One region of the Mesorhizobium sp. B2-4-13 genome, then DNA from elsewhere that is predicted to be linked to it. Evidence: predicted binding sites of a transcription regulator. Region 1 holds the regulator's gene; each other region holds the start of a gene.
What was found. The regulator LexA, encoded in region 1, represses DNA repair genes until DNA is damaged. The targets are predictions, from matches to a motif close to TGTTCNNNNTGTGTTCNG.
Positions count from the first base shown of each region.

Region 2: a site for LexA is predicted at 1,770-1,787, ahead of FJ936_RS16840 (metallopeptidase family protein). Genes of this name have one in related genera too.
Region 3: a site for LexA is predicted at 1,362-1,379, ahead of recA (recombinase RecA). Genes of this name have one in related genera too.

Region 1 covers NZ_VFVB01000004.1:593,931-597,207, reverse strand. The annotation lists gene FJ936_RS14815 (ABC transporter substrate-binding protein) at 1-10, opposite strand, end outside; gene FJ936_RS14810 (GntR family transcriptional regulator) at 161-934, shown strand; gene lexA (transcriptional repressor LexA) at 1,345-2,088, shown strand; gene FJ936_RS14800 (ComEC/Rec2 family competence protein) at 2,082-3,277, opposite strand, start outside.
Region 2 covers NZ_VFVB01000005.1:337,527-340,803, forward strand. The annotation lists gene FJ936_RS16830 (DUF6504 family protein) at 1-764, opposite strand, end outside; gene FJ936_RS16835 (hypothetical protein) at 706-1,746, opposite strand; gene FJ936_RS16840 (metallopeptidase family protein) at 1,925-2,347, shown strand; gene FJ936_RS16845 (DUF1737 domain-containing protein) at 2,364-2,570, opposite strand; gene FJ936_RS16850 (CoA ester lyase) at 2,609-3,277, opposite strand, start outside.
Region 3 covers NZ_VFVB01000006.1:259,388-262,664, forward strand. The annotation lists gene FJ936_RS18490 (pseudouridine-5'-phosphate glycosidase) at 1-133, opposite strand, end outside; gene FJ936_RS18495 (carbohydrate kinase family protein) at 211-1,155, opposite strand; gene recA (recombinase RecA) at 1,437-2,537, shown strand; gene alaS (alanine--tRNA ligase) at 2,809-3,277, shown strand, end outside.

The DNA of each region.
Region 1 (3,277 bases):
ACTTCAACATCATTTCCTCCCAGATTTGATCAGGGCCGCTTGGAAACGCGGCTACTACGGCGATCATGGTGAGTCCGCTGGTCTGTGTCAAACATTATATATAATTGTTGCTGTGACGCACTATCATATATACTTTTCGCCAGACGACGGATTGATCACCATGCTGAATGAAACGAGTTCCACAAAAACGGAAGCCGCCTATCAGCTGTTGCGGCGCGACATCCTGACCACGCGCCTCATGCCCGGCGCCCCGCTCAAACTGAGTGCGCTGCGCGGCACCTATGGCGTCGGCTGGACACCGTTGCGCGAAGCCCTGTCGCGGCTCGAGGCCGAACGCCTGGTCACCGCGATCAGCAATCGTGGTTTTGCCGTGGCTCCGGTGTCGCGGGCCGAGCTGGAGGATCTGGCACGCGCCAGGATGGTGGTCGAGATACCCCTGTTCCTCGAATCTATGGAAAAAGGCGGTAGGGAGTGGGAGGATGCCGTGGTCACCGCCCACTACCGGCTCTCGCGTTGCAAGACGGCGGTCGACGATCCCTCGGACGCGGCCGTCGACAGATGGGACGAGAACCACGAGGCTTTCCATGCGGCGCTGCTGAGCGCCGCCACATGCGACTGGCTGTTGCGGTTCCGCTCGACGATCTCGGATCAGTTGCGCCGGCATCATCGCTTTCTTGGTCTGGCGCCGACACTGCGGGCCGCGGCCGGCCTCAAGGATGGCTATGAAGAGGCAATCGAAGCGCTGCGCGAAGCGATTGCGATCGAACACCATACCGCGATCATGGAAGCGGCGCTCGACCGTGACATCGAGCGGGCCAAGGCGCTGATGACGGCGCATATCGGCTACACACTGCACGTCTATGTCCACAGCGAAGACAGCGGCGCTACCAGATACGCCGCTCGCGCCGGCAGCTTGAAGGCGGGTTCGGGATAACTTCAGCGCTTCCGCGACGCCTATTCGAACGCGCTGGCCGGAGTGCGCCGAACGCCCGGATCCATGGCCGCCCGAAGCTACCAATCGTTGGCATTTTGGTTTCGTTTCGTTCCGCGAATAATGGCTCCGCGAATTATACGTCCCTCCGAGGAGAAGCCTTCCAACTAACTGATGCCAAAGCCTCGTCGGCGGATGGGCCACAGGCCATTAACCAAAACGATTTCAATGCGCCTGCCGATGGCAGAAAGGACTGGTTGCTGCCCGCCGTCGCGGGCAAAAAACTTCAGACCCCTTAACAAATTCATTAAACTTTAAACGGTTGCAGAACACAACTGGAACAGATAGTGTTTGTTCTGGGTTTGTTTTTTCGATTCTGGTTCAACCTTTCGTTCAATGTCTTGGGGGCCGCCATGCTGACACGCAAGCAACATGAACTGCTGATGTTCATCCACGAACGGCTCAAGGAAAGCGGGATACCGCCTTCCTTCGACGAGATGAAGGAAGCACTCGATCTTGCCTCCAAGTCGGGGATCCATCGCCTGATCACGGCCCTGGAGGAGCGCGGCTTCATTCGCCGGCTACCCAATCGGGCGCGCGCGCTGGAAGTGCTGCGGCTGCCGGACTCGATCGCGCCGGGCCTCAATGCGGCAAAGAAGTTCTCGCCAAGCGTCATCCAAGGCAGCCTTGGCCAAGGCAGTCTCGGACGCCAGATCAGGCCGGCCGCTGCGCCTTCGCGCCTGCCCGCGGCCGGCAACGACGACGATGCGGTTTCAGCCGTGTCCATCCCGGTCATGGGCCGTATCGCCGCCGGTGTGCCGATCGATGCCATCCAGCATCAGACGCATTCGATCTCGGTGCCGCCGGACATGATCATGGGCGGCGAGCACTATGCGTTGGAGGTCAAGGGCGACTCGATGATCGAGGCTGGTATCTTCGATGGAGACACGGTCATTATCCGCAATGCCGACACGGCAAGCCCGGGCGAAATTATCGTGGCACTGGTCGACGAAGAGGAAGCGACACTGAAGCGGTTCCGCCGCAAAGGCGCTTCGATCGCTCTCGAGGCCGCCAATCCAGCCTACGAAACGCGCATTTTCGGGCCGGACAGGGTCAAGGTACAAGGCAAGCTGGTCGGATTGATCAGGCGCTACTGAACCGGCTTGTTATCGGGCTTGTCGGGTTTTTTGTACGGCGGCAGCCCCCTCGCCTCGCGTGAGAATTTTCGCTGTTCGTGCCAGGGCCGGTATGGTCCGTCGACGGCGAATGCGATCGCGGCCCGGGTCGTGGCCGACTGGGGATTGAAGAAGACGGCAGCGCTTCCCTTGCGGGCGAGCTGCCGTTTGGTGACGACGAGAACCAGTGGATTGTGGCAGGCGTCATAGGCGGTTGCGTCATTGACGATGATCAGGTCGGCGAAAGCGCAGGCTTTCCAGGTGGTCTTGCGGTCCTCGACATAGGCAATGATCGCGCCGGAAGGGTGCCTGGCAAGGCACAGGCCTTCGCGGCAGTAGAAGGGCGATCCCAGCGGCAGGTCGGTGGGACTGGCAACATCGAATTGCCCGTCTGTCGTGTCGAACATTTCCGGTTTGACGATTGTTTCGGAGATCAGGGCGCGCTTCCAGTTGTCGGTTGCGAATTCGTTCGGACGTTCCCGGTTGACGGCCAGTTCGCCATTGCCGATCGGCAGCGCGACCAGCCGCGCATCTTCCGAGATCAGCACATCGGGCGCGCGCGTATGCGACACAGTCAACAGGCCGGCAAGCGCGAATGGCAGCGCCGCGAGCCGCAGCCATGTCGTCGCCATCGTCGCGATAACCAGCGCGACGGTGACCAGCAGCACGGATTGCTGCGAAATCAGCCCGACTCCATCGACCGGAGAGCGCTCCGATATCCACGCCGACACGGCGATCATTGCTGTCAGGCCCTTGCCCATGAGATAGAGAGCCGGCCAATCCAGTCCGAATGGCATCAGCAGGGCGCTGGCGACGGCCAGGAACATCACGACCGACACGATCGGCATCACGGCCAGATTGGCGAACAGGCTGAGCGGCGATACCCGCTGGAAATGCCAGATGGCAAACAGTGCCGTGGCGCTGCCGGCGATAATGGACGTCATGGCCAATCCTCCTGTCGCCAGCAGGAATTTTCGCGTCAGGAACCCCGCCAGGGATCGCTTTGGCGGCGGTGGCCGCGTCTTTCCCGCACGGTGATCGGCCCAGCCGGCATAAGCGCCAACCAGGGCCGCGGTCGCGGCGAACGACATCTGAAAGCTCGGGCCGACGACCTCGTGAGGCGAGACCAGGATCACGGCGATCGCCGAGATCGCCAGATTGCGCATGGTCA
Region 2 (3,277 bases), on a different contig from region 1:
AAAAGCAACAGCGTCAGGCTCCTTGCGCCTTCGCCGCGGCGTTCGAGGTCGGTCTTCAAGGTCGTCGCCAGCATGCCCACCAGCCGTTCTATTTCCTCCGTCAGCGTGACGGGCTCGGCGAGATGACGCTCGACCGAAAGCGGCGCGACGGGAAGACGCGGTGAGATCGCCTCGTCGAGACGGCCAAGCGCCTGGTCGAGGCGCTGGAGCAGCAAAGCGCCGAAGCGGCGGGCGAGCGGCGCGCGCGGTGCCGCCATGACGGCGTCCGCCGTGCGCAGCCCCACGCTTTCCAGGCTGGTACGGGTTTCCGGCGCTATGCGAAGGGCGGCCAGCGGCAAAGGGGCGAGCAAGGCTTCCTCCTCGCCTGATGGAACGATGCGGTCGCCGCAAAAGCGGGCCGCCGCCCAGGCCGCCCCGGGCGTGCCGGCAAGCCCGGCGCGGACGTCGAAACCCTGCTGGAAGAAGCGCGACAGGATTTCGTCCAGCATGGCGCGTTCGCCGCCGAACAGATGGGTGCAGCCGGTGACGTCGAGGAACAGGCCGTCAATGCCGTCCAGCGCCACCAGCGGCGTGTAGCGGTCGCACCAGTCGGCAAGGCCCTCGAGCAGGCGCCGGTCGGCCTCCGGATCGGCTTCGACGATGTCGATCGACGGATGCATGGCGCGCGCATCGGCAATCCCCATGTCGCGCTTCAGGTGCAGCGCCTCAGCCCGCGCGTCGAGGGCCGAGATGCGCTGCGCGTTGCCCTGGCGATGGCTGATCACGAGCGGTGGATGAGATGGCTGCGGATGATCCGGCGGCCGGGAACGCCAGGATTTCCCCAGACGCTGCCGCAGGATCCTTTCGGTCGCGAGATAGGGAAACCACAGGGACAGGATTCTCTGCCCATTCGTTGCTTGCCCTGCTTCTTTCCTCGCCCCTTCTTTCATCGAATCTGCATTCATCGGGGTTCCACTCCAGTGTGAATTGTCCAGGCAGGGCCGTGCGGCTCTTGCCGATGCTGATGGTGAAGGCCGGGTGGCCGATCGAGCCGGCGAGCGGCCCGGCGACTGTTTCGCGCGGCACGGCCGGCGCCGAAGCGACAATCAGACGAACAGGCGCCGCCGTCGGTTCGGGCTCGGCCGCTTGTCGCAGCAGGAACACCGGCCGGCCGGCACCTTGCGCCCGCGCATGCAGGCGGCGTGTCGCGGTCAGGTCCAGCCGCTGCGGATTGCCGCGGATCTCCAGGATGACGGCTGCAAGCGCGGTCATGCGGGCCGCCTCCTCGGCGATCCACAGCGCATCGACAAGCCTGGGCGTCTCGGAAAACAGCAATTGCTGGGGCTCGATGCCGAACGAGGCATGCAGCCCCCTGGCATAGGGAAAGCCGGCCTCATGGAAAATTTCCGATGTCCCGATCCACAGGATGGGCAGCCCCTGCGCCTGGCTGAGGATCAGGCTGACGATCGACAGGGCGAAACCGGCGACGGCGCCCGCATCGCGGGTTTCCAGGCCATGGATTTCGGTCAGGGCGGCTTTCGGCAGGCCGCCGCTGAGCGCGGCATCGAGCCGCTCGATGCCGATGGGCAGGAAAGCGTCCGGCAAGGCGGCGGCAAGCCCGCGCCGGACGATCGTCAGATCGCTGCCGGCGTCAGCAAGGGGCGCGCCAGCCGGCGCCTGCAGGCGCTCGGGCAGTGTTCCCTCGATCTTCGCGATCTGGCGGCGCAGGGCAAAAACAGTCTCCCGCGCCACGGCGGTCATCGCCATGACGGTCAGCTTTCACTCACAATTGTTCCTGTTATGTTCCTATAGATTCCAGAGGGGATCGGAAGAGTCAAGCAGGCTCATCAAGGAATTTATTCCTCTTCTTGCGCGACACCGGCGTACAGGCGTCATTTGCCTCGACCAGCGCGAACGCCTATATGCCGGGATCAAAGGACAAAGCATGGCCCGCATCTACAAGACCCGCACCTGGCATGGTGAACTTGCGCCCTCGATGGAGGAATTGGAGTTCCTGGCCCTGGAGGCCTACGCCCACCTGCCGGAGGATTTTCGCAAGCTGACCGGCGAGATCGTCATCCAGATCGCCGAATTCCCGACCGACGAGATCATGGACGACCTGTCGCTGGAAACGCCGTTCGACCTGCTCGGCCTGTTCGAGGGGCGCGGTATCGCCGAACGCTGGAACCCGCAGACAGGCGAAGGCCCGAACCGCATCACGCTCTACCGCCGCGCCATGCTCGACTACTGGGCCGAAAACGAGGAAACGCTGGGCGACATCGTCACCCACGTACTGGTCCACGAGATCGGCCACCATTTCGGCCTGTCGGACGATGATATGGAGAAGATCGAAGAGGCGGCTGAATAGCCCTCGGCGTTTTCCCCTACCAGTCGCTGAGCTTCGTATCCGGCCCGTATTCCTGGCCATCGACATCCTTCACCACGGCCTGGCCGCAGCGCATGGTCTTGGTCTTCTTGTCGTAGGCGTAGGTCGGCGAGCCGAACAGGTGCCAGCCCCTGTTCAGCGCCGCCGTCACCTTATGGCAAAAGCTGGCGTCGTCCGGGGCGGTGAGAAAGCGGTAGAGTTTCATCGTCCAACTCCTGTCGTGTATCCCCAAATCGGCGAATATCATGCGCCGATGGCGGCCGCTTTCGCCAGAAGTTTTTCGGCCTGCGCCAAGTGCAACCGCTCGACCATCCTGCCATTCAGCGCGATGACCCCCTTGCCACTGTTTTGCGCAAGCGCGAAGGCATCCTTCACCGCGCGCGCCTCGGCCAGCGCCTGCGCCGACGGGGCGAAGGCACGGTTGGCCGCCTCGACCTGCGATGGATGGATCAGCGTCTTGCCGTCGAAGCCCATGGCGGCGGCCTGCGTGCACTCACGCGCGAACGCATCCGGGTCGCGGAAATCGTTGAACACCCCATCGAGCATGTCGATCCCGCCGGCGCGTGCCGCCAGCAGCATCTGCATCAGCCATGGCAGCAGATAGGCGCGATCCGGCGTCGCCAGCACGCCGGTATCCTTGATCAGGTCATTCGTTCCGGCGATGAAACAATCCAGGCGCGAGGCGGGGTCGCGGCCGAGTTCGGCGATGGCGCCGATGTTGAGCATGGCCTTGGGCGTCTCGATCATCGCCCATAGTTTCACGCTGTCCGGGGCAAAACTATCGTCCAGCACATCGCCGACTTCGAGCACGTCACGCGGCGTGTCGACCTTCGGCAGCAGGATGCCGTCCGGCTCCGCCTTGGCCACGGCCGCAAGATCGTCAGTGCCCCATTCGCTGGACAGCGCATTGAC
Region 3 (3,277 bases), on a different contig from region 1:
CGCCATTGTCGGGATAGGGCATGCCATGGGTGATGATGGTGCTTTCGAGCGCCACCACCGGGCGCCCGGCGGCCAGGGCCTGCGCCACCGGTGCGTGGATATCGATGAAGGGGCGGGCGGTGTCTGGCGTCATCTCTGATCTCCAATCCGGAGTGCGGCGCATCCATCAGGAAAGCGTAGCTTCACCGCGCGTTATGAACTTGCCGGGTCTCATGCCACTTCCCTGGCATCCGGCACAAGGGCCAGCGCTTCCGCGAAGCTCGCCGCGGTGAATTCGGGCACCGCGTCGGCGCTTTCGATGGCCAGCGTTGCCGCGGCGACGCCCTCGCGCACGGCGTGGCGCAGCGGCTGGCCCCGCAGCAGTGCTGCGACCGTCGCACCTGCCAGCGCGTCGCCGGCGCCGGTGACATCGGCGACTTTTCTGGGGGCAGGCGGCAGGATCGAAAAGGCGCCTGTCTCATCGAAACCCAGCACAGGGCCGCTGCCGGCCGTGACCACGCCGCTGGCAAGGCCGCTGCACCGCAACCCGTCGACCATTTCCCGCTCGGCGGCCGCTGCATTGACACCGGCCAGCACGACGGCCTCTCGCCGGTTCATGAAGAGCTGGGCCAGCCCGCCGAGAACCGGTATCAGCCGCGTTACCTTCGCCGGCGAAATCGCGATGGCGAAAACCGGTTTGTCGGCGGCGAGCGACAGCAGCCGCTCCAGGGCGGCCGACGGCAAATTGGCGTCGCACAGGATGGCATCGGCGGCGGCCACCTCCTGGCGTATCTTGGAACGCCTGATCTGCTTGGGAAAAGCCAGGTCGTACAGTGCCATGTCGGCAAAGCCGACGATCAATTCGCCCTCGCGATCGATCAATGCCGTGTAGCTCGGCGTGGTACGGTCGAGGAACACCGCCGAAAGATCGGCGATGCCTGCCTCGGCGATGGCCCGTGAAACCGTATCGGCCGACGCATCGCCGCCCCGCATCGACACCAGGGAGGCCGACACGCCGCGCCGCACCATGCTGCGCAACGCATTGAAGACGCCGCCGCCGATATCCTCGCGCATCGTGCCGGGATTGGAGGCTGCCGGCACGTAGGGACCGTACACCTGGCCACGCCGGTCGATATGGGCGCCGCCCACGGCCAGGATCTTCGGAGATTCCACCATGGTGGCGATATGACCTTTGTTGTTGCGGCCGCACAAGCGCTAGAGTGCGCGACAGAGCTTCGCATGCTGGTCGGCGATTCGGTCGAGCGATACGATCGAGCCGTCTGGCCCAATGCGGAGCCCGTTCGTGCCAGGGTTTGCGAGACAAAAAAAGAACAAACCGCGATATCCTTTGTTTTTCAGTTGGTTGTCACCCCTTGCGAAATGAGAACAAAAAAGGTACAAAATGGCAGGGATCACGGATTGTCCGGCCTTCATTGACGACCAAGGGGTGATGTATCATGGCTCAGAATTCTTTGCGGCTGGTAGAGGATAAGGCAGTGGACAAATCAAAGGCTCTGGATGCGGCGCTGTCGCAAATCGAGCGGGCTTTCGGCAAGGGCTCGATCATGCGGCTCGGCGCCAACGAGCAGGTCGTCGAGATCGAAACGGTGCCGACCGGCTCGCTCGGCCTCGACATCGCGCTCGGCGTCGGTGGCTTGCCGCGCGGCCGTATCATCGAGATTTACGGGCCGGAAAGCTCCGGCAAGACGACCCTGGCCCTGCACACCGTGGCTGAAGCCCAGAAGAAGGGCGGCATCTGCGCCTTCGTCGATGCCGAGCACGCGCTCGATCCGGTCTACGCCCGCAAGCTCGGCGTCGATCTTGAGAACCTGCTGATCTCGCAGCCCGACACCGGCGAGCAGGCGCTGGAGATTTGCGACACGCTGGTGCGTTCCGGCGCCATCGACGTGCTGGTGGTCGATTCGGTGGCGGCGCTGACGCCGCGTGCCGAGATCGAGGGCGAGATGGGCGATTCGCTGCCGGGTCTGCAGGCCCGCCTGATGAGCCAGGCGCTGCGCAAGCTGACCGCGTCGATCTCGCGCTCCAACACCATGGTCATCTTCATCAACCAGATCCGCATGAAGATCGGCGTCATGTTCGGTTCGCCCGAAACCACGACCGGCGGCAACGCGCTGAAATTCTACGCTTCGGTTCGCCTCGACATCCGCCGTATCGGCTCGGTCAAGGATCGTGACGAGGTCGTCGGCAACCAAACCCGCGTCAAGGTGGTCAAGAACAAGTTGGCGCCGCCCTTCAAGGTGGTCGAGTTCGACATCATGTATGGCGAGGGCGTCTCCAAGACCGGCGAACTGGTCGACCTCGGCGTCAAGGCCGGCGTGGTCGAGAAATCGGGCGCCTGGTTCTCCTATAATTCGCAGCGTCTCGGCCAGGGCCGCGAGAATGCGAAACTGTTCCTGCGCGACAATCCCGATACCGCGCGCGAGATCGAGCTGGCGCTCAGGCAGAATGCCGGATTGATCGCCGAAAAGTTCCTCGAAAATGGTGGCTCCGAGGGCAATGGCGAAGACGGTTTTGAGGACGAAGCCGGCGCGATGTAGGCAACGGTCAGAATTTGGCCATAAATCCAGACTATTAGTCAATGCTTAAGTAACAGAGTTCTGTAGTACCGCGTTCCAGACCGCCGGCCTTCGCGCCGGCGGTTTTCGTTTGGGCGGCCCCGCAAGTGCCGGTGCAAAGCGCGAATTGGCCCAATTCCGTGTTTCTGGACAGGGTCAAGAGCTACGGCTAAAAGGCCAGCTCCATCTTCTAGAAAATACAGAGCCATCTCCCGCCGGTCCGGCCGGCGGCTCTCTTGAAAAGGCAGTATCCATGAGTGGCGTCAACGAGATCCGGTCGACCTTTCTCGACTATTTCCGCAAGGAAGGCCACGAGGTCGTGGCCTCGAGCCCGCTCGTGCCGCGCAACGATCCGACATTGATGTTCACCAATGCCGGCATGGTGCAGTTCAAGAATGTCTTCACCGGTTTGGAGAAGCGGCCCTATTCGCGCGCCACCACAGCCCAGAAAAGCGTCCGCGCCGGCGGCAAGCACAACGATCTCGACAATGTCGGCTATACCGCGCGCCACCTGACCTTTTTCGAGATGCTCGGCAATTTCTCCTTCGGTGACTATTTCAAGGAGCGCGCCATCGAGCTTGCCTGGAACCTCATCACCAGGGAGTTCGGGCTGAAGAAGGACAAGCTGCTGGTCACCGTCTATCACACGGACGACGAGGCGGCTGGCTTCTGGAAGAAGATCGCCGGTTTCTCCGACGATCGCATCATCCGCATCCCGACCT